One region of the Sphingomonas sp. BE138 genome, then DNA from elsewhere that is predicted to be linked to it. Evidence: riboswitches for the same ligand, from Rfam matches in the RefSeq annotation. Region 1 holds a riboswitch; each other region holds the start of a gene.
The links. A riboswitch is a leader RNA that binds a small molecule or an ion and turns the genes downstream of it on or off. The one in region 1 is predicted to bind cobalamin.
Positions count from the first base shown of each region.

Region 2: linked by a shared signal. The riboswitch ahead of J2Y58_RS18790 (TonB-dependent receptor domain-containing protein) and the one ahead of J2Y58_RS07320 (DUF1852 domain-containing protein) in region 1 are both predicted to bind cobalamin.
Region 3: linked by a shared signal. The riboswitch ahead of J2Y58_RS14840 (ABC transporter substrate-binding protein) and the one ahead of J2Y58_RS07320 (DUF1852 domain-containing protein) in region 1 are both predicted to bind cobalamin.

Region 1 covers NZ_JAVDUC010000004.1:96,306-106,395, reverse strand. The annotation lists gene J2Y58_RS07345 (oxygenase MpaB family protein) at 1-561, shown strand, start outside; gene J2Y58_RS07340 (CoA-binding protein) at 608-1,039, shown strand; gene J2Y58_RS07335 (amino acid permease) at 1,203-2,594, shown strand; gene J2Y58_RS07330 (zinc ribbon domain-containing protein YjdM) at 2,714-3,010, opposite strand; gene acnA (aconitate hydratase AcnA) at 3,083-5,770, opposite strand; cobalamin riboswitch at 6,082-6,305, shown strand; gene J2Y58_RS07320 (DUF1852 domain-containing protein) at 6,431-7,414, shown strand; gene J2Y58_RS07315 (methionine synthase) at 7,444-8,472, shown strand; gene J2Y58_RS07310 (hypothetical protein) at 8,573-9,082, shown strand; gene J2Y58_RS07305 (carbohydrate porin) at 9,088-10,090, opposite strand, start outside.
Region 2 covers NZ_JAVDUC010000027.1:14,561-24,650, forward strand. The annotation lists gene J2Y58_RS18750 (glycosyltransferase) at 1-185, opposite strand, end outside; gene rfbC (dTDP-4-dehydrorhamnose 3,5-epimerase) at 314-895, shown strand; gene rfbB (dTDP-glucose 4,6-dehydratase) at 909-1,958, shown strand; gene rfbD (dTDP-4-dehydrorhamnose reductase) at 1,958-2,860, shown strand; gene rfbA (glucose-1-phosphate thymidylyltransferase RfbA) at 2,857-3,735, shown strand; gene msrB (peptide-methionine (R)-S-oxide reductase MsrB) at 3,806-4,255, shown strand; gene J2Y58_RS18780 (hypothetical protein) at 4,292-4,696, shown strand; gene cobO (cob(I)yrinic acid a,c-diamide adenosyltransferase) at 4,719-5,336, shown strand; cobalamin riboswitch at 5,388-5,577, shown strand; gene J2Y58_RS18790 (TonB-dependent receptor domain-containing protein) at 5,735-7,690, shown strand; gene J2Y58_RS18795 (DUF1636 domain-containing protein) at 7,692-8,102, shown strand; gene cobT (nicotinate-nucleotide--dimethylbenzimidazole phosphoribosyltransferase) at 8,099-9,109, shown strand; gene J2Y58_RS18805 (histidine phosphatase family protein) at 9,106-9,654, shown strand; gene J2Y58_RS18810 (adenosylcobinamide-GDP ribazoletransferase) at 9,651-10,090, shown strand, end outside.
Region 3 covers NZ_JAVDUC010000012.1:52,832-62,921, reverse strand. The annotation lists gene J2Y58_RS14875 (TolC family outer membrane protein) at 1-1,356, opposite strand, end outside; gene J2Y58_RS14870 (protein-L-isoaspartate O-methyltransferase) at 1,368-2,042, opposite strand; gene J2Y58_RS14865 (DUF6418 domain-containing protein) at 2,328-3,776, opposite strand; gene J2Y58_RS14860 (acyltransferase) at 4,035-5,165, shown strand; tRNA gene J2Y58_RS14855 (tRNA-Cys) at 5,211-5,284, shown strand; gene J2Y58_RS14850 (ABC transporter ATP-binding protein) at 5,341-6,114, opposite strand; gene J2Y58_RS14845 (iron ABC transporter permease) at 6,111-7,073, opposite strand; gene J2Y58_RS14840 (ABC transporter substrate-binding protein) at 7,070-8,029, opposite strand; cobalamin riboswitch at 8,362-8,495, opposite strand; gene J2Y58_RS14835 ((deoxy)nucleoside triphosphate pyrophosphohydrolase) at 8,514-8,927, opposite strand; gene J2Y58_RS14830 (Flp family type IVb pilin) at 8,971-9,168, shown strand; gene J2Y58_RS14825 (Flp family type IVb pilin) at 9,299-9,472, shown strand; gene J2Y58_RS14820 (acetyl-CoA carboxylase carboxyltransferase subunit alpha) at 9,538-10,090, opposite strand, start outside.

The sequences.
Region 1 (10,090 bases):
CAGTTCATCGCGGTCACCACCTACGGGCCGACCGCCGCCGCCGAGCGCACGATCGCGCATGTCCGCGCGATCCACGACCGCATTCACGGTGCGCTGCCGGACGGCACACGCTACGACGCGAACGATCCCGCGCTGCTGACGTGGGTGCATGTCGCGGAGACCGACAGTTTCCTGCGCGGCTATCTGCGCTACCGCGACGCCGCGCTGTCGCCCGCGGAGCAGGACCGCTACGTGGCCGATGTCGCGATCGTCGCCGAGCGGCTGGGCGCGCGCGACGTCCCGCGCTCGCGTGCCGACATCGCGGCTTATTATCGCACCGTCCGCCCGGCGCTGCGCGGCGATCACCGCGTTCGCGAGGTCGCCGACGCGCTGCTCGCCCCGGGACCCGACCGCGCACAGGCCGCCGGGCTGGCGATAGCGGCGGCGGCGGCGCTCGACCTGCTGCCCGACTGGGCGGCGGCGCTGCACGATCGCCGGCCCGCGCCGCTCGCCCGTCCCGCGATCCGCGCGGGGGCGGACGGGATGAGCCGCGTGCTGCGCTGGGCATTGCGCGCGTCCTGAACCGATCGTCGCTTCGCGTCGTTCTGAACGGCGGAAGGAGCCGATCATGCCGCTGACGACCGACGACGAGATCAGGACGCTGCTGGAGGAAACCCGCACGATCGCGCTGGTCGGCGCATCGGATCGCCCGACACGGCCATCCTATGGCGTCATGGCGGCGTTGCAGGCGCACGGCTACCGCGTAATCCCTGTCAATCCGCAGATCACCGGCGAGCACGTCCACGGCGAGTTCGTGTTCCGCGAGCTGTCGCAGCTCGGCGATCCGATCGACATGGTCGACATTTTCCGCCGCTCGTCGGATGCCGGCGCGGCGGTCGACGAGGCGATCGCGATCGGCGCCAAGTCGGTGTGGTTGCAGATCGGGGTCATCGACGAAGCCGCCGCCGCGCGCGCCGAGGCCGCGGGGCTGAAGGTGGTGATGGACCGCTGCCCGGCGATCGAGATACCGCGGCTGGGGGTGGCGCGGATCGGGGTGTAACCTCCGCTGCCGTCATTCCCGGGCCGGCAGGAACCAGACGCGCGGGTCTGAAGCTCGAAGCGAGACGTCAGACGTTCCGGATGTGCGCCGCGGCGAGACCAGCCCCTCCCCAGCAATCGTCACTCCTGTTACAACTCTCCCGAACCACGAAAAAGGGGAGTGCATGTCCAGTCTGTTGCGGCGCAAGCCGATTGCGATCGAGCATGGCGACGGTCCGGTGCTGGCGCGCACCTTGTCGTGGCCGCATCTGGTCGCGCTGGGCGTCGGTGCGATCGTCGGAACCGGAATCCTGACGCTGATCGGCGTGGGCGCGGATCGTGCGGGGCCGGCGGTGATGCTCAGCTTCGTGATCGCGGGCGCGATCTGCGCGTGCGCCGCGCTTGCCTATGCCGAGATGTCGACGATGATCCCGGCATCGGGCAGCGCCTATACCTACAGCTATGTCGTGCTGGGCGAGGTGATCGCCTGGGTGATCGGGTGGTCGCTGATCCTCGAATATTCGCTGGTCGTCTCGACCGTCGCGGTGGGCTGGTCGGGCTATGCCTCGGCGCTGCTGACGCCACTGGGCTTTCCGGTCGCGCTGACCAACGGGCCGGAGCTGCACGGGATCGTCAACCTGCCCGCGGTGTTCATCATCGCGGTCGTGGCGGGCCTGCTGTGCTTCGGGACGAAGGAGAGCGCGACGCTGAACGCAGTGCTGGTGGCGGTGAAGCTGGTGGCGCTGACGGTGTTCGTCGTCGTGGCGCTGCCGCATTTCGACGCCGCCAACCTCCACCCGTTCATGCCGCACGGTTTTGCCGCGTCGGTCGACCCGGACGGCAAAGAGCGCGGGGTGATGGCGGCGGCGGCGATCATCTTCTTCGCCTTCTACGGCTTCGACGCGATCTCGACCGCGGCGGAGGAGACGAAGAACCCGGGGCGCGACCTGTCAATCGGCATCATCGGGTCGATGTTCGGGTGTATCGTCATCTATGTCGGCGTCGCGGTGGCGGCGGTCGGGGCGCTCAGCTACACGCGCTTCGCGGGTTCGCCGGAGCCGCTGGCGCTGATCCTGCGCGATATCGGGCGGCCGGGCTTCGCGACGTTCCTGGCGGCGAGTGCGGTGATCGCGCTGCCGACGGTGCTCCTCGGCTTTCTCTTCGGGCAGAGCCGGATCTTCTTCGTGATGGCGCGCGACGGGTTGCTGCCCGCCGGGCTGGCGAAGGTGTCGCGGCGCGGGGCGCCGGTGCGGATCACGCTGATGACCGCCGCGCTGGTGGCGGTGATCGCGGGAGTGATGCCGATCGATGCGATCGCAGCGCTGGCGAATGCCGGCACGCTGGCGGCGTTCGTCGCGGTATGCGTGTGCATGATGGTGATGCGTCGACGCGCGCCGGAGGCGGAGCGGACGTTCCGCGCGCCGATGGCGAATGTCGTGGGCACGCTGGGCGTGCTGGGGTGCGTGTATCTGTTCTTCAGCCTGCCCGCGAAGACTCAGGGGTATTTTCTGCTGTGGAATATTGTAGGGCTGGTGCTGTATTTCGTGTGGGGGCGGAAGCGGGCCGTGTTGGCGTGAGCCTCTCCTCCGTCATTCCCGCGCAGGCGGGAATCCAGAACCACCGACCTCCGCGCTTCTATCGATGGACCTGCGCGTCTGGATCCCCGCCTTTGCGGGGATGACGGATAGGAGTCGGCTCAGCGCTTCTTCACGAACTCGGCGCGCAGGACCAACCCTCTGATCCCGTCGAAGCGGCAGTCGATTTCCTGCGGGTCGCCGGTCAGGCGGATCGACTTGATCGCGGTGCCGCGCTTCAGCGTCTGGCTGGTGCCCTTGACCTTCAGGTCCTTGATGAGCGTCACCGCATCGCCGTCCGCCAGCAGGTTGCCGACCGAGTCACGGACCTCGACACCGTCAGCCGGCGCCGCGGCCGTCACCTGGCCCGCCGGCACCCACTCGCCGGTCGCCTCGTCGTAGACGTATTCGTCGCTCAATCCATCACCCCCCCTAAAAGGAAAGGGAGGACCAAAGGCCCTCCCTTCCCAAAACACCCTGGCCGCCGCCGCTTACGCAGCGAGGTTCCGCAGCACGTACTGCAGGATGCCGCCGTTCAGGAAATATTCCAGCTCGTTGACGGTATCGATCCGGCAGCGGGTCTGGAACTGCTCGGTCGACCCGTCCTGGCGCTTCAGCGTGACGGTGACGTCCTGGCGCGGACGGAGCTTCGCGACGTTCTCGATCGTGAACGTCTCGTCGCCGGTCAGCTTCAGCGTCTCGCGGGTCACGCCCTCGGCGAACTGGAGCGGCAGGACGCCCATGCCGACCAGGTTCGAGCGGTGGATGCGCTCGAAGCTTTCGGTGATGACCGCGCGCACGCCGAGCAGGTTGGTGCCCTTCGCCGCCCAGTCGCGCGACGAGCCGGTGCCATATTCCTTGCCCGCGATGATCACGAGCGGGGTGCCGTCGGCCTTGTGGCGCATCGCAGCGTCGTAGATCGGCATCACCTGGCCGTCGTAACGGCTCATGCCGCCCTCGATGCCCGGCACCATCTCGTTCCTGATCCGGATGTTGGCGAAGGTGCCGCGCATCATGACCTCGTGGTGGCCGCGGCGCGCGCCGTAGCTGTTGAAGTCGGCGCGGCTAACCTGATGCTCCTGCAGCCACTTGCCCGCCGGGCTGTCCGCCTTGATCGAACCGGCCGGGGAGATGTGGTCGGTGGTGATCGAGTCGCCGAGGATCGCCAGCGGCTTGGCGTCGATGATGTCGGTCACCGGGGCCGGGGTCATCTCCATGCCCTCAAAATACGGCGGGTTGGCGACATAGGTCGAGCCCGCGCGCCAGGCGTAGGTGTCCGAACCGGTGACGTCGATCGCCTGCCACTTGCTGTCGCCGGCATAGACGTTGCCATAGCGAGCGCGGAACATGCCGTCGTCGATGTTGGCGGCCATGAGGTCCGAGACTTCCTGGTTGGTCGGCCAGATGTCGCGGAGGTACACATCCGCGCCGTCCGTGGACTGGCCGATCGGCGTGTCGTTCATGTCGGTCGTCACCGTGCCCTTCAGCGCATAGGCGACGACGAGCGGCGGCGAGGCGAGGAAGTTCGCGCGCACGTCCGGCGACACGCGGCCTTCGAAGTTGCGGTTGCCGGACAGCACCGAGGCGGCGACGAGATCGTTCTCGTTGATCGCCTTCGAGATCGGCGCGGCCAGCGGCCCCGAATTGCCGATGCAGGTGGTGCAGCCATAACCGACGAGGTTGAAGCCGATCGCGTCGAGATCCGCCGACAGCCCTGCCTTGTCGAGATAGTCAGTCACGACCTGCGACCCGGGCGCCAGCGAGGTCTTCACCCACGGCTTCGGCTTCAGCCCCAGCGCGTTCGCCTTGCGCGCGACCAGACCCGCGGCGACCAGCACCGACGGGTTGGAGGTGTTGGTGCAGCTGGTGATCGCGGCGATCACGACGTCGCCGTCGCCGATGTCATGCCCACGCTCATCGACCGCGACGCGCGCGGGCTTTTCCTTGTGGTACAGCTTGAACAGGTCGCCGTTGAACACCTCGTCGACGGTGTCGAGGCTGACCTTGTCCTGCGGGCGCTTCGGGCCGGCGAGCGACGGGACGACGCTCGACATGTCCAGCTCCAGCGTGTCGGTGAACACGGGGTCCGGGCTGTCGGCGTGACGCCACATGCCCTGCGCCTTGGCATAGGCCTCGGTCAGCGCGACGACTTCGTCCGGGCGGCCGGTGAGGCGCATGTAGTCGAGCGTCTTGTCGTCGACCGGGAAGAAGCCGCAGGTCGCACCGTATTCGGGCGCCATGTTGGCGATCGTCGCACGATCGGCCAGCGTCATCTGGTCGAGGCCCGGGCCGTAGAATTCGACGAAGCGGCCGACCACGCCCTTGGCGCGCAGCATCTGCGTGACCGTCAGCACGAGGTCGGTCGCGGTGATGCCCTCGCGCAGGCTGCCGGTCAGCTTGAAGCCGACGACCTCGGGGATCAGCATCGAGACCGGCTGGCCAAGCATCGCGGCCTCGGCCTCGATCCCGCCGACGCCCCAGCCGAGCACGCCCAGGCCGTTGATCATCGTGGTGTGGCTGTCGGTGCCGACCAGCGTGTCGGGATAGGCGATCTTCGCCTGACCCTTGGCGTGGTCGCCGGTTTCCTGCGACGACCAGACGGCGTGGCCGATGTACTCAAGGTTGACCTGGTGGCAGATGCCGGTGCCCGGCGGCACGACCTTGAAATTGTCGAGCGCCTTGCTGCCCCACTTCAGGAACTCGTAGCGCTCCGAATTGCGGGCATATTCGAGGTCGACGTTGTCCTCAAACGCCTTGGGCGTGCCGAACTCGTCGACCATGACCGAGTGGTCGATGACGAGGTGGACGGGGACCTGCGGATTGATCTTCGCCGCGTCGCCGCCCAGCTTCGTGATCGCGTCGCGCATCGCGGCAAGATCGACCACGCACGGCACGCCGGTGAAGTCCTGCATCAGCACGCGCGCGGGGCGATACTGGATCTCGCGGTCCGAACGCCGCTCCTGCTGCCAATCGACGATCGCCTTGATGTCGGCCTCGGTAACGGTCACGCCGTCCTCGAAGCGGAGCATGTTTTCCAGCAACACCTTCATCGAGAAGGGCAGGCGGCTGATGTCGCCGAACTTCTCCTCGGCGCTCTTCAGCGCGAAATAGTCGTAGGACTGGCCCCCGGCCTGAAGCGTCTGGCGGGCGTTCAACGTATCCTGGCCGATGGCCGTCATGGGCATGGTCCTTTCTTCAAGGGCCGTCGTCGGGCGCGGCGTGCCAGGGGCGCGGGCGGGCGGCGACGGGAGCGAAACTCTCGATCGCCGCGGGCGATAGCAGTGGTGCCGCAGGTGCGAAAGGGGGGCGCGCGGTCCTTTCCTATCAGGCGACCGCGGGCTTGCGCAGGATCTCATTAGCATGACGCACCCCGCGATTCTCCTGCTCCATCGCCATCCGCTCGGAAGTCGAGGCCGACGAACCTGCTGCCGCACACTCATCAAGATATAAGGATATCTTTATATGACGTTGACAGTTGGTGCGGATTGGTGTTGAACAAACCTGTCGAGGTTCCCCATTCCAGGCATGGCGATGGGGCTAAGACGGGAAGCCGGTGGTGCCCTTCGGGGCAGAGTCCGGCGCTGCCCCCGCAACTGTAAGCGGCGAGTGGCGGCTCCATTTCGTGTCACTGGGTTCCCGCAAGGAGCCTGGGAAGACCGGAGCCACCGCGTTGACCCGTGAGCCAGGAGACCTGCCGTTCGACGCCATAACGTTCCTCGGACGGGGGTTCCTCCGGTGGATCGCGCTTGATGCGACGGTCCGTGGCTTCCCGCCATCGGAGGCTGTTCACGCCTTGCGCGCTTTCGCCTGACCTCCCGCCCGCAAAGCCTGGGTGAGTCATGACGAATAGCGGGTTCACATTCTCGATCAGCAGCATCCCGTTCGACGAGGATTATCGTCCGGCCGACAGCACGCGCATCACCACGAACTTCGCCAATCTTGCGCGGGGAACAAGCCGCCGGGAAAATCTGCGCAATACGCTGGTGATGATTGATCATCGCTTCAACGCGCTGATGCACTGGGACAATCCCACGGGTGATCGCTACGCGCTGGAGCTGAAGATCGTTTCGGCCGCGCTCACGCTGGGGGACGGGGCGGGTGACGAAGCCTTCCCGCTGATCGAGATCCTGCACACCACCGTCATCGACAGGACGCGCGGCGAGCGCAGCGACGGCATGATCGGCAACAACTTCTCCTCGTACGTGCGGGATTACGACTTCAGCGTCGTTCTGCCCAACCACCTCAGCGCCGGAGGTGCCGGCGCTCCGGAAGGCTTCGGCGATCTGCACGGCAACCTGTTCAAGCATTTCCTCGGCTCAAGCGCCTATCGCGACAACTTCCAAAAAGCCCCGGTCATCTGTCTCAGCGTCTCGAGCAAGGAAGTCTATCACCGGACCGCCAACGTGCATCCGATCCTCGGCGTCGAGTATAGCAACGACACCTTCTCGCCCACCGATCGGTATTTTGCAAAGATGGGCATGAAGGTCCGGTACTTCATGCCGCCGCACAGCGTCGCGCCGTTCGCGTTCTACCATACCGGCGATCTGGTCAGCGATTACACGAACCTCGAACTCGCCAGCACGATCGCCACGATGGAGACCTTTCAGAAAATATATCGCCCAGAGATCTACAACGGGAATTCGGTGGCAGCGGAGTATTATCAGCCCAGCCTGAAGTATCAGGACTATTCGATGACCCGCATCGTCTACGATCGCGAGGAGCGCAGCCGGCTTGCCGTCGAACAAGGCAAGTTCGCGGAAGAGCATTTCATCAAGCCGCACAGTGCCGCGCTCCAGCGCTGGTCCGCGACCTGCGGCCTCTGACCACCCTCCCGCACGAAGGTATTTGCATCATGACGACATTGTTGCCGACGACGACCGCGGGCAGCTTGCCCAAGCCTTCCTGGCTCGCCCGGCCCGAGACCCTGTGGTCGCCATGGAAGCTGGAAGGCGAGGATCTCGTTGCGGGCAAGCAGGACGCGCTGCGCCTGGCGGTCGACGACCAACGGCAGGCAGGTATCGACATCCTCGGCGATGGCGAACAGACGCGCCAGCATTTCGTGACGACGTTCATCGAGCATCTGGACGGTGTCGATTTCGAGAAGCGCGAGACCGTGCGCATCCGCAACCGCTACGACGCCAGCGTGCCGACGGTCGTCGGGGCGGTTTCGCGGCCCACGTCGGTCTTCGTCGACGATGCACGGTTCCTGCGCGCGCAAACCGCTCGGCCGATCAAGTGGACGCTGCCGGGGCCGATGACGATGATCGACACGCTCTACGACGCCCATTATCGCAGCCGCGAGAAGCTGGCGTGGGAGTTCGCCCGCATCCTGAACGAGGAAGCGCGCGAGCTGGAAGCGGCCGGCGTCGACATCATCCAGTTCGACGAACCCGCGTTCAACGTGTTCTTCGACGAGGCGAACGATTGGGGCATCGCCACGCTGGAGCGCGCAGCGGAGGGGCTGAGGGCCGAAACCGCCGTCCACATCTGCTATGGCTATGGCATCAAGGCCAACACGGATTGGAAGAAGACGCTCGGCTCCGAATGGCGCCAGTATGAGGAAACCTTCCCCAACCTTCGGAAGTCGACCATCGATATCATCTCGCTCGAGTGCCAGAACTCGCGCGTGCCGATGGACCTGATCGAACTGATTCGCGGCAAGAAGGTGATGGTCGGCGCGATCGACGTCGCGACCGACGCCATCGAGACGCCGGAACAGGTCGCCGCTACGCTGCGCCATGCGCTACGCTTCGTCGACGCGGACAAGCTCTATCCGGCGACGAACTGCGGGATGGCTCCCTTGTCGCGCGCCGTCGCACGGGGCAAGCTGAAGGCGCTGGGCGCCGGCGCCGAGATCGTCCGCAAGGAATTGGCGGCCTGAGCGGCAGCGGATAACGACAGGTGCGGCACGGCGGGGTGCGCGGCGCGTTCGTTCTCGCCGGGCGGTGCGGGTAAGCGCCGCCGGTGAGGAGCGAGGGACGATGGCGCGCAAGCTGAAGGTGTTCCGGACCGCCGCCGGCTTCCACGACGCCTATGTCGCGGCGCCGAGTCGCAAGGCGGCGCTGGCGGCGTGGGGTGCCGACGTCGACCTGTTCGCGCGCGGAGTGGCGGAGGAGGTGACCGACCCGGCATTGATGGAGGCGCCGCTCGCGGCGCCGGGCGAGGTCGTGAAGCGATCGCGCGGCACCGCGGAGGAGCAGCTCGCCGCGGCGCCGGCGCCGCGCAAGAAGACGATGGCGGCGAAGCGCAAGCCGGCCGCCGCGCCGCGTCCGAGTCGGGAAGCGTTGGAAACGGCGGAGGCGGCGCTGGAGCGGGCGCGCGCCGCCATCGAGAACGAGCGGCGCGCGCTGGCGGCGCGACTCGCCGCGCTGGAGCGCGAGCAGCGCGCGCTCGAGCAACGCTGGCGCACGGAGCGCGCTGCGCTGGAGGACGCGCGCGAGGCGGCACGCACCGACTATGACGCGGCGGTGGCACGCTGGCGCGACGGGTAGCGGCGCTACCGCCCGATCTTGATGCGCAACGCCACGACGAGTGCATCGCGCACGTCGCGACGGCCGCCCGGACTGGCGACCCATTGCACGTCGGGCTCGATCACGAGCCACGAGCGCGCCACGAGGCGATAGGCGGCCTCGACGATCAACTCGCCGGGGCCCGTCCGCTCTATCCGGCGGTAGCGCGAGCCGAACGACACCGCAGCGAAGGACAGGCCGATCTGGTCGTCCGGGCGGGCGGCACCGATGCCGGTGCGCACGACGCCGCCGCCGAGATATTGTGCGGCCGGGTTGTACCGCCGGTCCGCGACGCCGTAGCGCAGCCACCCGCTGACGCCCGCGCCGCCCCGCACCGCGCCGTGCAGCTGGTGCTCGACCAGCGCATAGGCGCCGCGACTGCCGTCGCCTTCGCGCGGTTCGTCCTGAAGCCGCGGCAGGCGCGCCAGATACCGCCAGCTGCCGACCGCCAGCTTGGTGCGCGTGCCCAGCCGCGCCAGCTCGGCGATCACCAGCGCGCCGTCGCGCCGCCGGAGGCGTATCGCGGTGGCGGCCGGGTGCGCCGGGTCGCCGGGCACCGCGTCCAGAACGGCGGCGCGCACCAGCCAGCGATCGTCGAGCGCGACCTCGCCGCGCACCGCGACCGAGGTGACCGGGAAGATCGACGGCCCGCGCCGCCCCGATTGCGCGATGTCGGGACCCATGCCGTGCGAGGACAGCAAGAACAGGGTGCCTGACAGCGTGGTGTCGAACTCCGAGTTCAGATTGTAGAGCCCGGCTTTCACCGAGGCGCTGCGACCGATGTCCTGTTCCAGCCACGCTTCGAACAGTCGTGTCGCGCGCACGCCCGTCTCGATGTTCGAGGCGATCTGGAAGTCGCCGGCGAGCGCGGGCGAGAAGCGCGCGCCGTTGTTGTGAAGAATGTAGCCGAAGGCGCGCGCGCCGCGCCAGCCGACCAGCCGCTCCGCATCGACCGCGACTTGCAGGTCGAGGTTGTCGAGGTAGCGAACC
Region 2 (10,090 bases), on a different contig from region 1:
GGTTCGTCGAAGTCCGATGCCGCCACCGGACGCTTGCTGCCGTTATCGACGATGATGATCTTGACGACCGATACAAAACGCAAGGCGCCGGCCACGACTTGCCTGACGAGATGAAGTCGATCGCCATAGGTGACCGCCACGACTACGGCCGACACGGCGTTGTTGCGACTCTGCTGCTGCTGCATTATACGCTCCGGCGCCAATATTTCCCCGTATATGCGATCGTTACGGGATTGGTTGCATATTTACGAGACGACGCCACCCATGTACAGCCGCATCCCGGCACAGGGTTTAACCGGGATAGTGGGACGATATGGCATCCGACAATGCGCTTCCATCGCCGGTGCAGCTGATCCGGCCACGGCGCTTCGGCGATGCCCGCGGGTGGTTTACCGAGGTGTATTCGGTGCCGGCCTTTGCGGCATCGGGTATCGAGTGCACCTTCGTGCAGGACAATCACTCGCTGTCGGCCCCGGCGTTCACCTTGCGCGGGTTGCATTTCCAGACGCCGCCGCGCGGCCAGGACAAGTTGGTGCGCTGCATCCGCGGCCGCATTTACGACGTTGCGGTCGACGTCCGCCGCGGCTCGCCGACGTACGGCCAGTGGGTCGGTGCCGAGCTGTCCGCCGAGAACGGCCACCAGCTGTTCATCCCGATCGGTTTCGCGCACGGCTTCGTCACGCTCGAGCCGGATTGCGAGGTGACCTACAAATGCTCGGACACCTATGCGCCTTCGTCGGACGGCGGGATCCGCTGGGACTCGGTCGGGATCGACTGGCCGATCCCCGCCGGCGCCACGCCCGAGCTGAGCGACAAGGACAAGGTGCAACTGACGCTGGCCGAGTTCGACAGCCCCTTCGACTATGACGGGCGTCCGCTGACGCCGCTCGCGTAAGGACCGACACGATATGCGCATCTTCGTCACCGGCGGCGCCGGCTTCATCGGCTCGGCGCTGGTCCGCCACCTGATCGAGAACACCGAGCACGAGGTGCTCAACTTCGACAAGCTGACCTATGCCGGTACGCTGTCGACGGTCGAGCGGGTCGCGGGCTCCAACCGTTACCGCTTCGTGCAGGGCGACATCTGCGATGCCGACGCCGTGCGCGCCGCGATCGCCGAGTTCCGCCCCGACGTCGTCACGCATCTGGCCGCCGAGAGCCATGTCGACCGCTCGATCGACGGGCCGGGTGCGTTCGTGCAGACCAATGTCGTCGGCACCTATGTGATGCTGGCCGAGGCGCGCGGCTACTGGCTGGGCCTCGACGACGCGGCGAAGGCGGCGTTCCGCTTCCACCATATTTCGACGGACGAGGTCTACGGATCGCTCGGCGACACCGGGCTGTTCACCGAGGAGACGCCCTACGATCCGCGCTCGCCCTATTCGGCGTCGAAGGCGGGGTCGGACCATCTCGTCAGCGCATGGGGCCACACCTACGGGCTGCCGGTGCTCATCACCAATTGCTCGAACAATTACGGGCCGTACCACTTTCCCGAAAAGCTCATCCCGCTGATGATCGTCAAGGCGCTCGCCGGCGACGCGCTGCCGGTCTATGGCGCCGGCGACCAGATCCGCGACTGGCTGTTCGTCGAGGATCACGTCCGCGCGCTCCAGGCGGTGTTCGAGCGCGGTGAAGTCGGGCGGACCTACAATGTCGGCGGGCACAACGAGAAGCAGAACATCGAGGTCGTTCGCACCGTCTGCGCGATCCTCGATCGCCTGCGCCCGCGCGCTGACGGCCAGAGCTATGCCGGGCAGATCACCTCGGTCGCCGATCGCCCCGGCCATGACAAGCGCTACGCGATCGACGCGACCCGCATCGGCGACGAGCTCGGCTGGCGCCCGCAGGAGACGTTCGAGACCGGGATCGAGAAGACGGTGCGCTGGTACCTCGACAACGAGGCGTGGTGGCGCCCGCTGGTCGACGCCAAGGCGTCCGAGCGTCGCGGGATCGCGTGATGCGCGACCTGCTGGTCACCGGTGCGAACGGCCAGGTCGGCGACGCGCTGCAACGCGCAGGCCTGCCCGAGGGCTGGCAGGTGGTGGCGCTCGACCGTGCCGCGCTCGACCTGACCGACGCGCGCGCGATCGCGGCGAAGGTCGCCGAGCGCCCGTGGGCGGCGGTCATCAACGCGGCCGCCTATACCGCGGTCGACAAGGCCGAGAGCGATCAGGTGACCGCGTGGCAGGTCAATGCGCTCGCCCCCGCCGCCTTTGCCGCGGCCTGCGCGACCGCGGGTGTCCCGCTGGTGCAGGTGTCGACCGACTATGTCTTTCCCGGCGACAAGCAAGGCGCATGGGGCGTCGACGATCCGGTCGCGCCGCTCGGCGTCTACGGCGCCTCGAAGCTCGGCGGCGAGCTGGCGGTGCGTACCAGCGGCGCACGCCACGCGATCGTGCGCACCGCCTGGGTCGTCTCCGCGCACGGCAGCAATTTCGTGAAGACGATGCTGCGCGTCGGCGCGGAGCGTGGGGCGTTGCGCGTCGTCGCCGACCAGCACGGCAGCCCGACCAGCGCCGCCGATCTGGCGGACACGCTGGCACGGATCGCGATCCGGCTGGCCGGGGATGGCGAAGCGCCCACCGGCACCTTCCATTTCAGCAACGCGGGCGCGACGACCTGGGCGGGGTTCGCCGAGGAGATCTTCCGCCAGTCGCGCGCGCGCGGCGGCGCGACCGCGAGCGTCGAGGGGATCGCGACCAGCGAGTATCCCACTCCCGCGCGTCGTCCCGCCAATTCGCTGCTCGCGCATGACGCGATCGAGCGCGCCTATGGCATCACCCCGCGCGCGTGGCCTGACGCGCTCGGCGACATCCTCGACGACCTGATCGGGCCTGCGCGCAAGGAGAACGGCAAGTGAAGGGCATCATCCTGGCGGGCGGATCGGGCACGCGGCTCCACCCGGCGACGCTGGCGGTCAACAAGCAGTTGCTGCCCGTCTACGACAAGCCGATGATCTATTACCCGCTGTCGGTGCTGATGCTGGCCGGCATCCGCGACGTGCTGATCATCTCCAGCCCCGAGTATCTCGACAACTACCGCCGGCTGTTCGACGACGGCAGCGCGTTCGGCCTGTCGATCTCCTACGCCGAGCAGCCGCGCCCCGAGGGGCTGGCGCAGGCGTTCACGATCGGCGCCGACTTCATCGGCGACGACAACGTCGCGCTGGTGCTCGGCGACAACATCTTCTTCGGCGCGCATCTGACCGACCTGCTCGCCAGCGCGGTCGCGCGCCCGCGCGGCGCCACCGTCTTCAGCTACCGCGTCGAGGACCCGGAACGCTACGGCGTGGTCGAACTGGGCGCCGACGGCAAGGCGCTGAGCCTGGAGGAAAAGCCCGCGCAGCCGAAGTCGAACCACGCGGTGACCGGCCTGTATTTCTACGACAATCGCGTCGTGCAGATGGCGCGCGACCTGAAGCCGTCGGCGCGCGGCGAGCTGGAGATCACCGACCTCAACCGCCTCTACATGGAGGCCGGCGACCTCTACGTCGAGCAGATGGGGCGCGGCTATGCCTGGCTCGACACCGGCACCCACGACAGCCTGCTGGAGGCCGGCGAGTTCGTCCGCACGCTCCAGCACCGCCAGGGCGTGCAGGTCGCCTGCCTCGAGGAAATCGCCTTCGAAATGGGCTTCATCACCGCCGACCAGGCGCGTGCCCGCGGCGAGAAGTTCGCCAAGACCGCCTACGGCCGCGCCATCCTGCGCGCCGTCGAGGAGCGGGAGAAGCGCTGAGGTCGCGTGGAAACCGACGCTTCGTCGCCTATCTAGACACGATAGCGACGACGAAGCGGAGGACGAAAGCATGACCGAATACACCAAGACCGACGAGGCGCTCGCCAAGCTGACGCCCGAGCAATTCTACGTGACGCAACAAAGCGGCACCGAGCGGCCCGGCACCGGCGAATATCTCGGCAACAAGCGGGCGGGCATCTACGTCGACATCGTCTCGGGCGAGCCGCTGTTCGCCTCGGCCGATAAATACGAGTCGCATTGCGGCTGGCCGAGCTTCACGCGCCCGATCGAATCGGCGCGCGTCAACGAGTTGAACGACGTCAGCCACGGCATGATCCGCACCGAGGTCCGCTCGGCCGGTGCGGACAGCCATCTCGGCCACGTCTTCGAGGACGGGCCGCGCGACCGCGGGGGCTTGCGCTATTGCATCAACTCCGCGGCGCTGCGCTTCGTGCCGCGCGAGGAGATGGAGGCGCAAGGCTACGGCGCCTACCTCGATCAGGTCGAGGACGTCCGCTGACTTGACCCGGAGCAGGCGCGGCGCTTTGGAACCCCGATGAACGACTGGGACGAACGCGCCGCGCGCCGCGCCGAGGATCGTGAGCGCCGCGCGCAGGAGCGCGTCGCCGCTGCGGTCGCCCGCACCGAGCAGCGCGCCGTCGAGCGCGAGGCCGGCGCGCGGCGCCGCGAGGAAGCGCGCACCGCCCGCCGTGTCGAGGAGGAGCAGCGTCGCGCGACGCTCGCCGAGGAACGCGACGCCCGCCCGCGCCGCCGCCAGAGCACCGGCGGGCTCGCCCGGACCGGCGAGAGGACCGTCGAGCGCGACACCCGCCATTACGCCACCGACAAGGACCCCGCGCGCATCCGCATGCTTGCCGCACGCGGCGCGACGCCAGCGGCGCTCGCCGCCGTCTTCGGCATCAGCGTCGCGGAGGTCGAGGCGGTGCTGGCGGCCGATTGACCCGGCCGCTATGCCCGCGCGCATGACCGACGCCACGATTGATGGGCGCGACGCCCGCCACAACGAGAAGATGCGCCGCGTGCAGGCCGCGCGTCGCACGATGATGGAAGGCAAGACCGTCGAGAAGGGGCTGCTGATCGTTCATACCGGCGCCGGCAAGGGCAAGTCGACCGCCGCCTTCGGCATGGCGGTACGGGCGATGGGACACGGGATGAAGGTCGGGGTCGTGCAGTTCGTGAAGGGCGCGATGACCACCGGCGAAAAGGCGATTTTTGATGCCTTTCCCGAGCTGATCGAGTTCCGCGCCATGGGCGAGGGCTTCACATGGGACACGCAGGACCGTGCGCGCGACGTCGCGGTCGCGCGCACCGCGTGGGAGGAGGTGCAGCGGATGCTCGCCGACCCCGACATCGCGATGGTGATCGCCGACGAGCTGAACATCGTGCTGCGCTACGATTATCTTCCTACCGACGAGGTCGTGGCGGTAGCGACCGCGCGCGCGCCGATGAAGCATCTGGTCGTTACCGGTCGCAACGCCCCGGATGCGCTGATCGCCGCAGCCGATCTCGTGACCGAGATGACGCAGGTGAAGCATCCCTTCCGTTCGGGGGTCAAGGCGCAGGCCGGCGTGGAGTTCTGACCCCCGCCCCACCCGCCATCCCGCGCATTGACCCGCGCCCGCCGCCCCGCTAGTGCGCGCGCCGCGACAGGTTCCCCCTGACCGGGGATCAAAAGGGAACGGGTGAACCCCGGCTGCCCCTGCAACTGTAAGCGGCGAGCCCGCGTGCCACACGCCATTGGTCCCTCACCGGGCCGAGAAGGCGGCACGCATCGGCGATGACCCGTGAGCCAGGAGACCTGCCTGTTCGCCTGTCGTCCTTCGCTCGGTCAGGGTGTGCCGAACGGACGGGAAGACCGCACAGGGGCAATCCCGGCGGACGGACCAGCGTGACGATAACCACCGCCGCAGGCGGTCGGCGTCGCGGGTCCGTGCCCGTCGGCGGCGATGCGCGTGGCTCGTCCGTCGAAAGGGTTTTCATGTCGTTCCGCCTAGCCGTCCTGCCGTTCCTCCTGTGCTCCTCCCTGTGCTCCACTGCCGCGCTAGCGCAGGAAGCGCCGCGTCCCGACGCCGCCGCTGCCACCGACGGCAGCGACATCGTCGTGGCCGCGAACCGTGCGCCGACCGATGCCGATCGCGTCGTGGCTTCGGTCACCGTGCTCGACAAGGCCGCGATCGACCGCACGCAGGATACGTCGGTCGCCGACCTGCTGGTGCGCACGCCCGGTGTCTCGCTGTCGCGCAACGGCGGCTATGGCACCACCACCTCGCTGCGCATCCGCGGCGCCGAGCCCGACCAGACCGTGGTCGTGATCGACGGGGTGAAGATCAACGATCCGTCTTCGCCCGGCGGCGGCTATAATTTCGGCGACCTGCTGATCGGCGACGCGTCGCGGATCGAGGTGCTGCGCGGGCCGCAGTCGATCCTGTGGGGCAGCCAGGCGATCGGCGGCGTGGTCAACATCGTCACGCCGTTGCCTGCCAAGGATCTCGAAGGCAGCATCGACCTGGAGGGCGGATCGCGCGACACCGTGAACGCCCGCGCGGCACTGGGCGGCATCAATGGTCCGCTGGCATGGCGTATCGGTGCACAGGCGTTCACAACGGCTGGTATTTCGGCACTGGCACTGGGCACCGAGCGTGACGGATACACCAACCAGAACGTCCAGGCGCGCGCGGTCGTGACGCTCGCACCGGGCATCAGCGCCGACCTGCGCGGCGCATATACCAATGCGAACAACGACTTCGACGGCTTCAGCGGCGACTCCGCCGAATATGGCCTGACCCGCACCTTCGTCGGCTACGCCGGCTTGAACGTCGACCTCTTCGACTCGCGGCTGCGCAACCGCTTCGGCTATGGCTATACCGACACCGACCGCGACAATTATGATCCCGAACAGGTGACGCAGCCGCAAACTTTTGCCGCGACCGGACGCAACCACCGTCTCGAATATCAGGGCACGCTGGCGGTAGCACAGGGCGTCGATGCGGTCTTCGGCGTCGAGAACGAGGTCAGCCGCTTCAGCACCGCCTCTTCCGATTTCGCCCCGCCGTTCGCGCTGGGCACGCCGGCGCGTGGCCGTGCGGAGCTGACCAGCGTCTACGGTCAGCTGAACCTGTCGCCGATCGATGGCCTGACGCTGAACGGCGGCGTCCGCCACGACGACCACAGCCGCTTCGGTGCGCAGACCCTGTTTGCGGGCGGCGCCAGCTGGGTGCTTCCGACCGGTACCGTCCTGCGCGGCAGCTACAGCGAGGGATTCAAGGCGCCAACGCTCTACCAGTTGTTCTCCGAGTACGGAAATCGCGCGTTGTCGCCCGAACAGGCGAAGGGTTGGGAGGCCGGCGCCGAGCAGCGCTTCATGGACGGGCGTTTCGCGATCGGCGGCACGTACTTCGAGCGTCGCAGCCGCGACCAGATCGTCTACACCGGATGCAGCGCCACGACCACCGAGCCGTTGTGCTTCGTGCCGGGTTCGACCACCGAGCGGCGCTTCGGCTACTATCAGAACGTCGCCCGTGCCTTCGCGCGTGGTGTCGAGGCGGTAGGCCGGGCGCAGATCGGCGAGCATCTGAGCATCGACGGCAATTACAGCTGGATCCTGTCGGAGGATCGCTCGGCGGGCCGCACGTTCGGCAACTGGCTGCCGCGCCGCCCGCGCGATACCGCCAATCTGTCGGCGACCTATGCCTTTGCCGACGCCGGCTCGCTGGGTGTCGCAGCGCGCTGGGCGGGCAAGTCGTTCGACAATGCCGCCAACACCACCCGGCTCGACGGCTACACGCTGGTCGACCTGCGCGGCGAGCTGCCGGTGTCGTCCACCGTTCGGCTGTTCGCGCGCGTCGAAAACCTGTTCGACGAACGCTACCAGACGATCGCGCGCTACGGCACGCTCGGGCGCAGCGTGTACGCCGGGCTGCGCGGACGGTTCTGAGATGCAGCTCGTTCCCGTCGCCGATGGGCCGGCGGTGGTGGCGTGCAGCAGCTGTCGTCACTCCGCCGCCGCGCGTGAGGATGCCGAGGGGCGGCGTGGCGGCGCGCTGCTCGCCGCGGCGCTGCGCGCGGTGCAGGCGCGCGATCCCGCGCTAGAGGACATTTCGGTGCAGGAGATGCCATGCCTGTTCGCCTGCGATCGCCATTGCACGATCCACCTGCGCGCACCGGGCAAAGTCGGCTATGTGCTCGGCGGCTTCGTGCCCGACGAGGAAGCGGCGACGGGAATCATGACCTTCATGCGCCACTATGTCGACAGCGCCACCGGACAGGTCCCCTATGGCCTGTGGCCGGCGGCGGTGAAGGGGCATTTCATCGTCCGCGTGCCCCCCGCCGGTGCGGTGGTCGCATGACGCGCTTCACCTCGGTCGCCGACTTCGATGCCGCGCTGGCGGCGCTGCCGCCCGCCGACGACGCCGCGCGCGCGGCGGCAGCGGGGCGGCAGGCGCGGCTGACCAAACCCGCCGGATCGCTCGGACGCCTGGAGGAGATCGCGCTGTTCATGGCCGGGTGGCGCGGCGATCCCCGCCCGCGGCTAGACGACGCGCGGGTGGTGGTCTTCGCTGGCAATCACGGCGTCGCGGCGCGAGGTGTCAGCGCGTTTCCGCCCTCCGTGACCGCGCAGATGGTCGCCAATTTCGCTGCGGGCGGGGCCGCGATCAACGCGCTGGCCGACGCGGCGGGCCTGTCGCTGACGGTGGTGCCGCTGACGCTGGAGCTGCCGACCGGCGACATCACCCACGAGGCGGCGATGAGCGAGGCCGAATGCCTCGACGCGCTCGACGCCGGCGCGACCGCCGTGACCGCCGGCATCGACCTGCTGGTGCCCGGCGAGATGGGGATCGGCAACACCACGCCTGCCGCGGCGCTGTGCGCGGCGAGCTTCGACGGCGGCGCGGCGGCCTGGGTCGGGCCGGGAACGGGCGTTGCGGGCGCCGCGCTGGTCGCCAAGCGTGAGGCGATCGATGCGGCGCTGGCTTGCCATGCGGACGCGACGTCCGCGTTCGAGCGGCTGCGGCGGCTGGGCGGGCGTGAGATCGCGGCGATCGCGGGGATGGTGCTCGCGGCGCGGCATGCGCGCGTGCCGGTGCTGCTCGACGGGTTCATCACCGGCGCGGCGCTTGCCCCGCTCGCCGCCGCGCAGCCGCGGATCGTCGATCATTGTCTGGCCGGGCATGTCTCTGGCGAGCCGGGGCATGCGCGTCTGCTCGACCGGCTGGGACTGCGTCCCTTGCTCGCGCTCGACATGCGATTGGGCGAGGCGAGCGGTGCGGCGGTTGCCGCCGGCGTGGTGCGCGCGGCGCTGGCGGCGCACGACCGCATGGCGACCTTCGACCAAGCGGGGGTCAGCGAGGCGTGAGCGGCGCGCGCACCGTCCACCTGCTGCGGCACGGCGCGACGGTGCGGCCCGGATGCTTGCTGGGGCACGGCGATGTTCCGGCGACAAAGGCGGGAATCGCTGATTGCGTCCGCGCGGCCGCCGCGCTTTCCTTCGATCATGTCGTCAGCTCCGACCTGCGCCGCGCCGCTGCCTGCGCGGCGGCGATCGGCTCGGCCGTGCGCCATGACGCGCGCTGGCGCGAGCTCGACTTCGGCGACTGGGACGGGCGTGCGCCGGCGGAGCTCGACGCGGCCGCGTTGGCAGCTTTCTGGGACGATCCAGACACTTGCCCGCCGCCGGGTGGGGAATGCTGGTCGGGACTGGTGGCACGGGTCGATGCCGCGCTTGCGGAGCTGGCGGACGCGACGCTGGTCGTGACGCATGGCGGGGCGATCCGGGCGGCATTGGCGGGCGCGTGCGGGTTCGATGCGCGACAGGTATGGGCGTTCGACCTGCCGTGCGCGGCGGTGGTGACGGTGCGGTTGTGGGACGATGCCGCGCAGATCGTGCGGCTGAGCGCATGACGCGCCTGTGGCTCGCCTTCGCGTTCCTGACGCGGCTGCCGGTTCCGCAAACCGCTGGAACCGCGAAGGATTTTGCCGCCGCGCTCCGCTTTTACCCGCTGGTGGGCGCGGTGATCGGGGTGATCGTTGCGGCCGCGACCTGGGTCGGTGCGCGGCACGATCCGTGGACCGGCGCGCTGGCCGGACTGGTGGCGTGGGTGGCGGTGACCGGGGCCTTACATATTGATGGACTTGGAGATCTTGCCGATGGCCTCGGAGCGGCGCACGGAGACCGCGAGCGGCTGCTGGCGGTCATGCGCGATCCGCATGTGGGCAGTTTCGGGACGGTCGCGATCGCGGTGCAGCTGATCGCGAAAGTCGTTCTGCTTCATGGACTTGGCGGAGACCTGCGGGTGGCTTTGGTGCCGTTTGCGGCGCGGATCGCGCCCCTGTGCTG
Region 3 (10,090 bases), on a different contig from region 1:
CACCTTCGCATAGTTGATCGTCGGATCGTAGAGCGGCCCGCCGTCCAGTCCCAGGTCTTCCGCCTCCGCGTGCCCCATCGCCGCCAGCAAAGCGAAGCCGGCGACATAGGCGTCGCGGCGCGCCGAGACGAGAGTCACCTGGCTGTTGAGCAGTTCCTGCTCGGCGTTGAGGATGTCGAGCACGGTGCGCGTGCCGACGCTGTTCTCGGCGCGCACGCCCTCAAGGCTCAGCTTGTTGGCGTTGACGGCCGCTTCCGCCGACGCGATCACCTCCAGCGAGGAGCGCCACACCGCATAGGCCGATCGGGCCGAGGCGATCACCTGCCGCTCGGCTGCGGTCGCCTGCTCGATCGCCTGTCCGCGCAATTCCTGCGCCTGCCGCACCAGTGCACCGGGACGCCCACCCTGGTAGAGCGGCACGTTCAGCGTCACGCCCGCGCTGCTCGCGTTGCCGGTCTGCACGCTGCCCAGCCCCGCCGCGCTGCCCTGCCCCAGCGAACCGAGGAAGTTGAAGTAGTTCTGCCCCAGCGTCGCATTAACGGTCGGGCGGCGGTTGGCGCGCGCGACTCGGATGTCGTAATCGGTGGCGTCGCGGACTCGGCGCGCGGCGATCAGGTTCGGATTGTCCTGCAACGCCACGTCGACGGCGTTGTCCGGCGAGCCGGGCAATTGCGGTAGCGGCGGCGGCGGCTCCAGCGTCCCCGGCGGCGTCCCGACCAGCCGCACGTAATTCTCGCGGCTGGAGATCAGCGTCGCCTGCGCCGATTGCAGCTGCGCGCGCGCGAGGCTGAGGCGCGCTTCGGACTGTGCCACGTCGGTGCGCGTGAGGTCGCCGACCTCGAAGCGATCGCGGCTGGCGCGCAGGTTGGTTTCCAGCACGCGGACGTTCTGGGTGTTGAGCCCGACGATCGCCTCGTCGCGGATCACGTTGTTATAGGCGCTGACCACATCGGTGAAGGTCGTCGCCTCCGTCCCGCGCAGGTTGGCGCGACCGGCATCGACGCGCGTCTCGGCCGCCAGTACGCCGTTGCGCACCCGCCCGCCCTGGTACAGCGGCACCGTGACGCCGAGTTGGGCGTCGAGGCGGCGCTCCGGGGTGGTGAAGCTGTTGCCGCCACGCAGGAAATTGTCGGTGAGCCCGCCCTGCGCGCTGATGTTCGGCCGTCCCTGCGCGCGTGTGATCGGCACGTTCTCGTCATTTGCGCGCTGCGCTGCGCGTTGCGCGTTCAGCGTCGGATTGTCCCGGTATGCGCGCACCAGCGCCTCGCGCAGCGTCTCCGCCGCGGCCGGGAACGCTCCGGCCAGCACCAGCGGAACCGCAACCGACGACAACAGCGACGACAGGCGAAGGCGCAAGGGCGTGATCCTTAGAAGGTGAAGCCGCGCGGGCGCGCGAAGCCGGGAAGGCGGACCGAATCGATGTCGGCGAACGGCGTCAGCGCGGTCGCGGCGCCGCGGTGCGTGCCGGACGCGAGACGGAATACGCCGCGCTCGATCACCCCGCTTACGATCCTCCCGCCGTCCTTGACCTGGCCGGCGAGCGTGGAAGGCAGTTCCTCGATCGCGCCATCGACGATCAGCACGTCATAGGGCGCGCCCTCCGGATGGCCGTGCTCCAGCGGACCCTCGATCACGGTGACGTTCGGCGTTCCCGCCATCGCCTCGCGCGCATGCGCCGCCAGCGCCGGGAGGGCCTCCACCGCGACGACCTCCGCCACCAGCGACGCCAGAACCGCGGCGGCATAGCCGCCCGCCGCCCCGATCAGCAGCACGCGGTCCGTCGGCAGCAGTCGCGCCTGCACCAGCAGCCGCGCGGTCGCAAGCGGCACGTTGAGCGCGCGCCCCTGCCCTAGATCGATCGGGCGATCCATATAGGCGACCGAAACCGCGTGCGCGGGAACGAAGCGCTCGCGCGGCACCTCCGCCATGGCGGTGACCACACGGGGGTCGGTGACCGCGGTGGTGCGCAGCTGGCTGGCGACCATCGCCTGGCGCATCGCGGTGAAATCGTCGTTGCGGAGAGCGGGGGCGGAGAGGGTCATGAACCATCCTGTGGCATAGCTGTTTTATGGATGCAACACACGTTGCGCTGTCCGGCTTGTATCGCGCGCCGGCCGTGCTTTGCAATCGGCGAGCAGACCCAAACTATGCCTACGGGGTGTTACGCGACTCGGCGCGTTTGCCGACCGACGATGCCGGCGGACCGGCGGCGCATGAACCCCGCGCTAACGGAGTGAATCTGCGCTGGGATGCAAGGCGATCGCCGTCGCGACCAGTCGGAGCGTCGCTTCAGGCGACAGACGAGCGCCGATCGCGTGGCGGCGTCATCATGCCGCTCGACGCGACCGAGCGCTCGCTGCGGCCCCCTTGGCCAGCCATCGGCGGCTGACGCTGGTGGATCGACCATATTCCCAGGTCAGGAACAGCGCGACCAGCAACGTCGCGATCGTCTTGATTCCGAAGATGTTCCACAAATAACCGGTGGTATAGGTCGCGTAGAAGGACGACATGACGCGACTGTACAGCAAGCCTGCGATCCAGATCGACTGTGCGAACGACGCCGCCAGCATTCGCATGACCACGGCATGGTACAGCGCGATGATCGACGACAGGATCAGCATGCCCACGACGCCCATCGTCATCAGCAGATAGGGGTAGAGCGAACCGATGAAGCCGTTGCCGCCCTCCATCGTCCAGCCGAGCAACCGCGACGACGCGAACCGCTGCATCACGTAATAGAGGCCGAAGCGCGTTCCCGCCTTTGTCGATTCCTGCGCCCCGGGATCGAACCACGTCGACATGTCGGCCGCAAGCGCACGGTCGTCGAAATTGGTCGCCGACATATATTTGAGGTCGGTCACGTACCACAGCTGACCCTGAAGCGCAACGCGCTGTCCGTATCGCTCCGCCGCCGCATCGAAATCGTTCAGCGCGCCATAGGCGATCAGCACCGCGGGGATGGTGGTGACGATGATCGCCGTGCAGACCCCGGCGATGAAGTTGAAGGGGATCTTGCGGTCGTTGGCGATATGCACCAGGCCCGCCGGGATCCCGAAGACGCTCAGGATCATCAGAAGCGACCCGAATTTTTCGCCGAAGATGATCGACGTCGCCAGCATCCACAGAATGACGAGGCCGGCGCGCGCGCGATAGGCCGGAAGCGCAAACAGCGCACCCACGAATGGCACCACGACAAGCCGGTTCGACATCCACGATTGATAGAGTGGCGAGTCGAGCTTTTCGAGGTAGACGAACCGATCGATCCCGCTGAACAACGGAAAGCCGTTGTTGATGCCGAGCCGGATCAAGTACAGCGACACCACGACGACGACCGCGAGCAGCCCCTTCCAGATCAGCGGCGCCTGCCGCTCCCAACGCGCTGGCGCGTCGCGGAACATCGCTTTCAGCCGCGGCCACATCGCCTCCACCGCGAACGTCGCGGTCAGCAGGAAGAGCATGTAGATCAGCAGCAGCCGCGTGAACGCACCGGTCGGCTGACCGGTGGTCGTCGTCTCGATCATATAGGCGCCGCTCTCGATCGCACCCCCCGAGATGAACTCGGTCGCGCGGTTGGCGAGCAGCGGGACGAACAGCAGGAACGTGGCCGGCGAGGTGCGCAGAATGCCCAGGCAAAGCGATATGTAGATCGCGAGCGCCGCATAGGCCCAGGCGGCCGACGGCAGCGCCTGCGATCCGAACGCCGCGATGCCCGCCAGCAGGAAGTGCAGCGCATACATCCCGACGAAGCCGCGTGCGCGCTGCTGATAGGAAGCCACCCGCCCCCTGTTCGACGACGCCGCCCGACCGCTCGCGACGCCAGGGTAACCGACTTGTGGCATGTTGATAATCCCCGCGACCAACGCTTGAACACGGCACTGGATGTGTCGTTCCATGGTTGTCAACCAACGCCGGTTGATGGCGCGGCAAGATGTGCGGCGAAAGCACACGGTTGCGCCGCTAGGCAAAAGCGGAGGCGCCATGGTACGCCGCCGCGCCGCAGCATCGGCGGCGATCGCGCAAAAGGACAGGCATCCATGCCGACAGGGGGCATTCAAACCGGCGGCGATCGCCCGGCCGCACGCATGACGTTCGAGGGGCTTCAGGTCCTGCGCGGGATCGCCGCCGCCATGGTGGTGTTCCATCACGCCTGTTGGGTTATCAACACCTACCACCCGGCGCGCTCGGTGCTGGCCGGGCAGCGCGGGCTGGCGGAGCTGGGCGCGGGCGGCGTCGATATCTTCTTCTGCATCAGCGGCGTCGTGATCGCTTATGCCGCGCGTGCGATCCCGCCGGGGCTGCCGGCGGCGGGCACCTTCGCGCTTCGCCGCATCCTGCGCGTGCTGCCGCCCTATTGGGTCTTCACCGCGGCATTGCTGCTGCTCTGGCTGGTCGGCGTCGGCTTCAAGGAATTGCGGGTCACCCTCGGGCTGGTCGCCTCGTCGCTGTTGCTGATCCCCTATCCCAAACAGACGCTGGACGGGCATGTCAGCTACCACCCGATCCTCGACGTCGGCTGGACGCTGACGTTCGAAATGTATTTCTACGCGATCTGCACGGTCATCATCGCCTTTGCCGGCGGCCGCCGAATCTGGCCGTGGGTACTGGCGGCACTGGGCGTGGTCGCCGCCGTCACGACGACGACCGCCGGCGCGGCATCGGTCGCTGGCGGCGTGCTCGCCTCGCCGCTGCTGCTGGAGTTCGTGGCCGGGGTGGCGCTCGCGCGCTTCGTCGCGGGCCGTGTCGCGCCGCGTGCCGGCTGGGCGATGATCCTCGCCGCGATCGCGGTGTTCGCCGCTTCCGCGACCGTCTCCGACGCGATGCAGGCGCGGGTGCTGTGGTGGGGCATTCCGGGCGTCCTGCTGGTCGCCGGCAGCCTGTTGATCCCGATCGATGCCCGGTCGCGGACGAACCGCGTGCTGCTGTTCTTCGGCACCGCCTCCTACACGATCTACCTGGCGCATCCGTTCGCGATGCTGGTGGCCGGCAATGTGCTGAAGCGCGGGCTGCTGACCGACGTGCCCCCGGATGCGCTGTTGATGCTATTGACGGTATTGGCGATTGTCGGTTCGGCGCTGAGCTATTTCGTCGTGGAAGGGCCGCTGATCCGCTTGCTGAAGCCGCGCTCGCGCACCGCGGCGGAGGCGCGCGCGGTGATCGGGGCTTGACGCGCCTCGAAATCCCCAGCATTGGCCCGCGCTCACCGCAATCGAGGCCCGATGGCGGAGTGGTGACGCAGAGGACTGCAAATCCTTGCACCCGGGTTCGATTCCCGGTCGGGCCTCCACCGTCTTTCCAAGGTCCGGTACCGCCCGGTGCGCGGACTCGCCCAAAAATGGCAGTCTAGGACGCGCGGACCGGGACGATATAGCGCTGTCCGGTCGCGGTGGTGCCGGTTTCGACCGCCACACCGTACGTCCGCCCGATCCGTTCCGCATCCAGCGTCGCATCGACCGGTCCCGCCGCCACCACGCCGCCGTCGCGCAGCAGCACGACATCGTCGGCCAGCCGCGCGGCGAGGTTGAGGTCGTGGACGACCAGCACCACCCCGCCCCCGGCGGCCGCCACCGTGCGCAGCTGCGCGCCGACCTCGAGCTGGTGCGCGGGATCGAGGCTGGCGAGCGGTTCGTCCGCCAGCAGCCACTCTGGCGTGCCGGCGAGCACGCGCGCGAGCAGCGCGCGTGCGCGCTCGCCGCCCGACAGATGCTCGACCCCGCGCCGCGCGAAGGCGGTCATGCCGGTCGCGGCCAGCGCCGCATCGACCGCAGCACGATCCGCAGTGGTCTCGCCCCAGCGCCCGCGCCAGGGCAGCCGGCCGAGCCCGACCAGGGTGGCGACGTCGACGTTCCAGTGCACGTCGGCGGCCTGCGGAAGGAAGCCGATCCGGCGTGCGCGCTGCTGCGCGGGGATCGCGCGCAGATCGTCGCCGCCCAGCCTCGCCTCTCCCGCATCGGGATGGCGCAGGCCGGCGAGACAGGCGAGCAGGCTGCTCTTGCCAGCACCGTTCGCCCCCAGGAGCGCGGTCACCCGCCCGCTCGCGAACTGCGCGTCGACCGCGTCGAGGACCGGTTTGCCGCCTAGCGAGAGCGACAGACCGTGTGCCGCAAGCACGCTCATGCCAGTCGCCTCCGCATCGCGATCAGGAGATAGAGGAAGAACGGCCCGCCCAGCATCGACATCGCGATCCCGAGCCGTAGCTCGCTGACGGTAGGTGCCAGCCGCACCAGGCTGTCGGCGAGCGTCAGCAGCAGCGCCCCGCCCAAGGCGGCGGGCAGCAGCGTCGCGGACGGGCGATGCCCGGCGAACGGGCGCACCAGATGCGGCACGATCAGCCCGACGAAGCCGATCACGCCCGCCGCCGCCACCGACGCGCCCACCGCCAGCGCGATCCCGGCGACGATCATCAGCTGCAAGCGGCGCGGATCGACCCCCATCGAGCGCGCGGCCTGCTCGCCCAGCGTCAGGGCATCGAGCGCGCGTCCCGTCCGCGCCAGCACCGCAACGCCGACCGCAATCAGCGGCACTGCGACGCGCACGTCGTTCCAGCTGCGATCGGTGAGCGCGCCCATCAGCCACGTCACGATCTCCGAGGCGACGAACGGCGTCGGCGCCAGGCTGATCGCCAGCGCGGTCAACGACCCGGTGATGTTGGTCAGGATCATGCCGGCCAAGGTGAAGAGGATCAGACTGCCCGAGCGACCCGCGATCACCGCCAGCGCCGCCATGGTGATGCCGGCGCCCGCCAGCGCGAAGCCGGGCAGCAGCCACGCCTGCGCGGCATAGCCGAAATAGAGCGCGCAGACCGCCCCGAGCGCAGCGCCCGACGAGACACCGAAGAGTCCGGGGTCGGCCAAGGGATTGCGGAGATAGCCCTGCATCGCCGCACCCGACAGCCCGAGCGCCGCGCCGACCGCCAGGGCCAGGAGCGTGCGCGGCAGCCGCAGTTCGACGATGATGATCGAGCGCGGGTCGGCGGCGGTCCAGGCGTCCAGCGGCACCCACACCTTGCCCGCCGCGAGCGACAGCGCGGCGGCGAGCAGCACGCCCGCCAGCAAGCACCAGCAGATGCGCGTCATCGTGCCACCCTCGCGCGAACGCTGCGCAGCCGCGCCATTGCCGCGATGATCGACGGGCCGCCGCAATTCATCAACCGCGCGGCGAAGGGCGCGACCGCGACGCGCCCCGCGAGGCGGCGGAGCGCGGGGTGGCGCTCGCCGCGCTCCCCCCCGCCCTCCGCCGCGGCGACCGACAGCAGGACCCGCGGCGGACGCGCGACCAGATATTCGAGCGGCAGCACGTCCCACCTCTTCAGGCCGTAAGCGACGCTGGCGTTCGCGAAGCCGGCGCGGCGCAGGAGATCGTCGGGCAACGTGCCGCCGCCGGGCACCAGCCCGCTCGCCCCCCAGATCAGCGCGGGCACGGGTGCGCCCGCCGCCGGACGCGCGGCGGCGAGGATGCGGTCGGCCAGCGCGCGTCCACGGTCGGCGTGTCCGATCGCGGCGGCGACTTCGCGCACCTGCTGCGCGCTTTCCTCGACCGTGACCGGCACCGGGTATTGGACGAGATGCACACGCAGCCGCGCCAGCGCGGCGACGGTGGCAGGCGCGACATGCCCGCCGGCGACCACGATGTCCGGGCGCAGCGCCACCACCTCCTCGGCCGTGCCCGCGGTGACCGCGAAGCGCTTCGCCTGCGCGAGCGGGATCGAGGTCGCGCGGGGGTCCTGCGAATAATGGCTGATCGCGACGATCTGCGCCGGGTCGGCGACCTGCATCAGGATGGCGTCGAGGCACGGGTTGATCGACACGACGCGTGGGGTGTGCGGCGGCGCGGCGGCGAGCAGCAGGGGCGCGGCGAGCGCGAGGGTGGCGGCGGCGCGGAGGGCGCGGCGGGTGGGGGCGCAACGTCCGGCATCGTCCGCGTGGCGCGCACCCGACCGACCGTTCGTGCCGAGCCTGTCGAAGCACGTGCCGCGAGGCGCATCGTTCGCCGGGCACGCCGCCTGTGACCCGTGCTTCGACAGGCTCGGCACGAACGGGGGTTGGTGTCCCGGACGAGGGAAGGGCTTGGCGGAGCTTGCCAACTCGCCGGCCAGCGCAGCTTGGGTGAGGGGTCGAGCGAGCCACAAGCTCGCGCGCTCGCGTTCGCGAGCGCCATTCCTCACCCGGCTTCGACCGAGACGTTGCTGCGCAAAGCCCAGGTCTCCCCGTCCCTCTCCGCTCTGCGAGGGGCGAGTGAAGGACAAACTCGCCGTCGTCAGCCCTTTTCGAATCATGCCATCACCCCCGCGCCGTTCGTCGTCGCACGGGTTTCCCCCGATCGCCCGGCACACCCCGTCCGCGCGAAGGACAACCGCGACCGGGCAGGTTTCCTGGCTCCCGGGTCGCCGCCCTTCGCCCGGCCTTCCCGGATCGCGAGCGATCCAGTGGCGCACGGGGGGCGAAGGGCTCGCCGGTCACAGTTGCGGGGGCAGCTCCGGCTCCGGCCGGATTCCCTTTCCTGATCGCCAGCCCCGCCTAGCCGTGCGGCGCGGGCTCAGCAAGCGCTGCCGGCAGCGCGGGGGCGGCAAGCGCGGCGAGCAGCGGCACGTCGACCGGCGGCATCGGCAGCGCCGCGAGCGCAGCGGGCAGATCCCAGCGCAGCGCCTGCGCGGCCAGCGCGCGCGGCGTGCCGGTCCAGCGGCGGCATCGATACAGCAGCATCGTCACCGGCATGTCGGTCGCAAAACCGAGCGGCACCAGCGCGTCCCGGGCGACGGTGATCGCCAGTTCCTCGGCCAGTTCGCGGACCAACGCGGCGGCGGGATGCTCGCCGGGCTCGACCTTGCCGCCCGGGAACTCCCACAGCCCCCCGTGGTGCTTGCCGGCGGGACGCTGCTGCATCAAGCACTTACCGTGATCGTCGATCAGTGCGGCGGCGACCACCAGCATCGCGTTCGATCCTTCCTTAACCCTTCGCCGCTATCGTGCGCCCATGCCGCGCATGCCCCTCTTTCGCTCGCCTGTCGCCCTCCTGCTCGCGCTACGGGAATCACGCGGCGCGACGGCGGTGGAATACGGGCTGATCGTCGCCGTGATCGCGCTCAGCGCCGCCGGGGCGCTGTCGGCACTCGGCGCGCCGGTGACCGGCATGTTCGCATCGATCAGCGCCAATCTGCTCTCCGCACGCTGAAAGGTTCGGACAAAAATCTACGGACTCACTTAAGTCTTTATCAACCCTGCGCCCCTAGAAACATCCTTGATGGACCTGTGAACGGGACGTCGGCGGGTACTGAAATCTACGAAGTCAAACGGAGACCGACATGCAGAAGATTCGTTCGTTCCTGAAGAACAGCAAGGGCGCGACCGCGATCGAATACGGCCTGATCGCTGCGCTGATCGCCGTTGCCGCGATCGCCGCCATGAAGGGCATCGGCACGCAGCTGAACAACACCTTCAGCAACGTGCAGACCAAGATGCAGAACAACCCGGGCTGATCGGCAACGACCTGATATAGCAAGGGCGGCGGGATTTCGGTTCCGCCGCCCTTCTCATTTTCGGCTTATCCGAGCCGCCCCATCTTCAGAAACTTCGTCCGGCGGTCCTGCCGCAGCGCATCGGCGGTCAGCGGGCTCAGATCGCGCAAGCTCCGCTCGATCGCGTCGCCCAGTGCGCGGATCGCGCCCGGATGGTCGCGATGCGCGCCGCCCAGCGGCTCAGGCACGATCGCGTCGATCACGCCCAGCGCCTTCAGGTCCTGCGCGGTGACCTTCATCGCCTCCGCCGCATCGGGCGCCTTGTCGGCGGTGCGCCACAGGATAGAGGCGCAGCCCTCCGGCGAAATCACCGAGTAGACCGCATGCTCGAACATCAGCACGCGGTTGCCGCTGGCCAGCGCGATCGCACCGCCCGAGCCGCCTTCGCCCACCACCGCCGAGACGAGCGGCACGCCGAGCGCGAGGCACGCCTCGGTCGAGCGCGCGATCGCCTCCGCCTGGCCGCGTTCCTCGGCCTGGATGCCGGGGAAGGCACCCGAGGTATCGACCAGCGTCACCACCGGCAGCGCGAATCGATCGGCGAGCTCCAGCAGCCGGATCGCCTTGCGATAGCCCTCC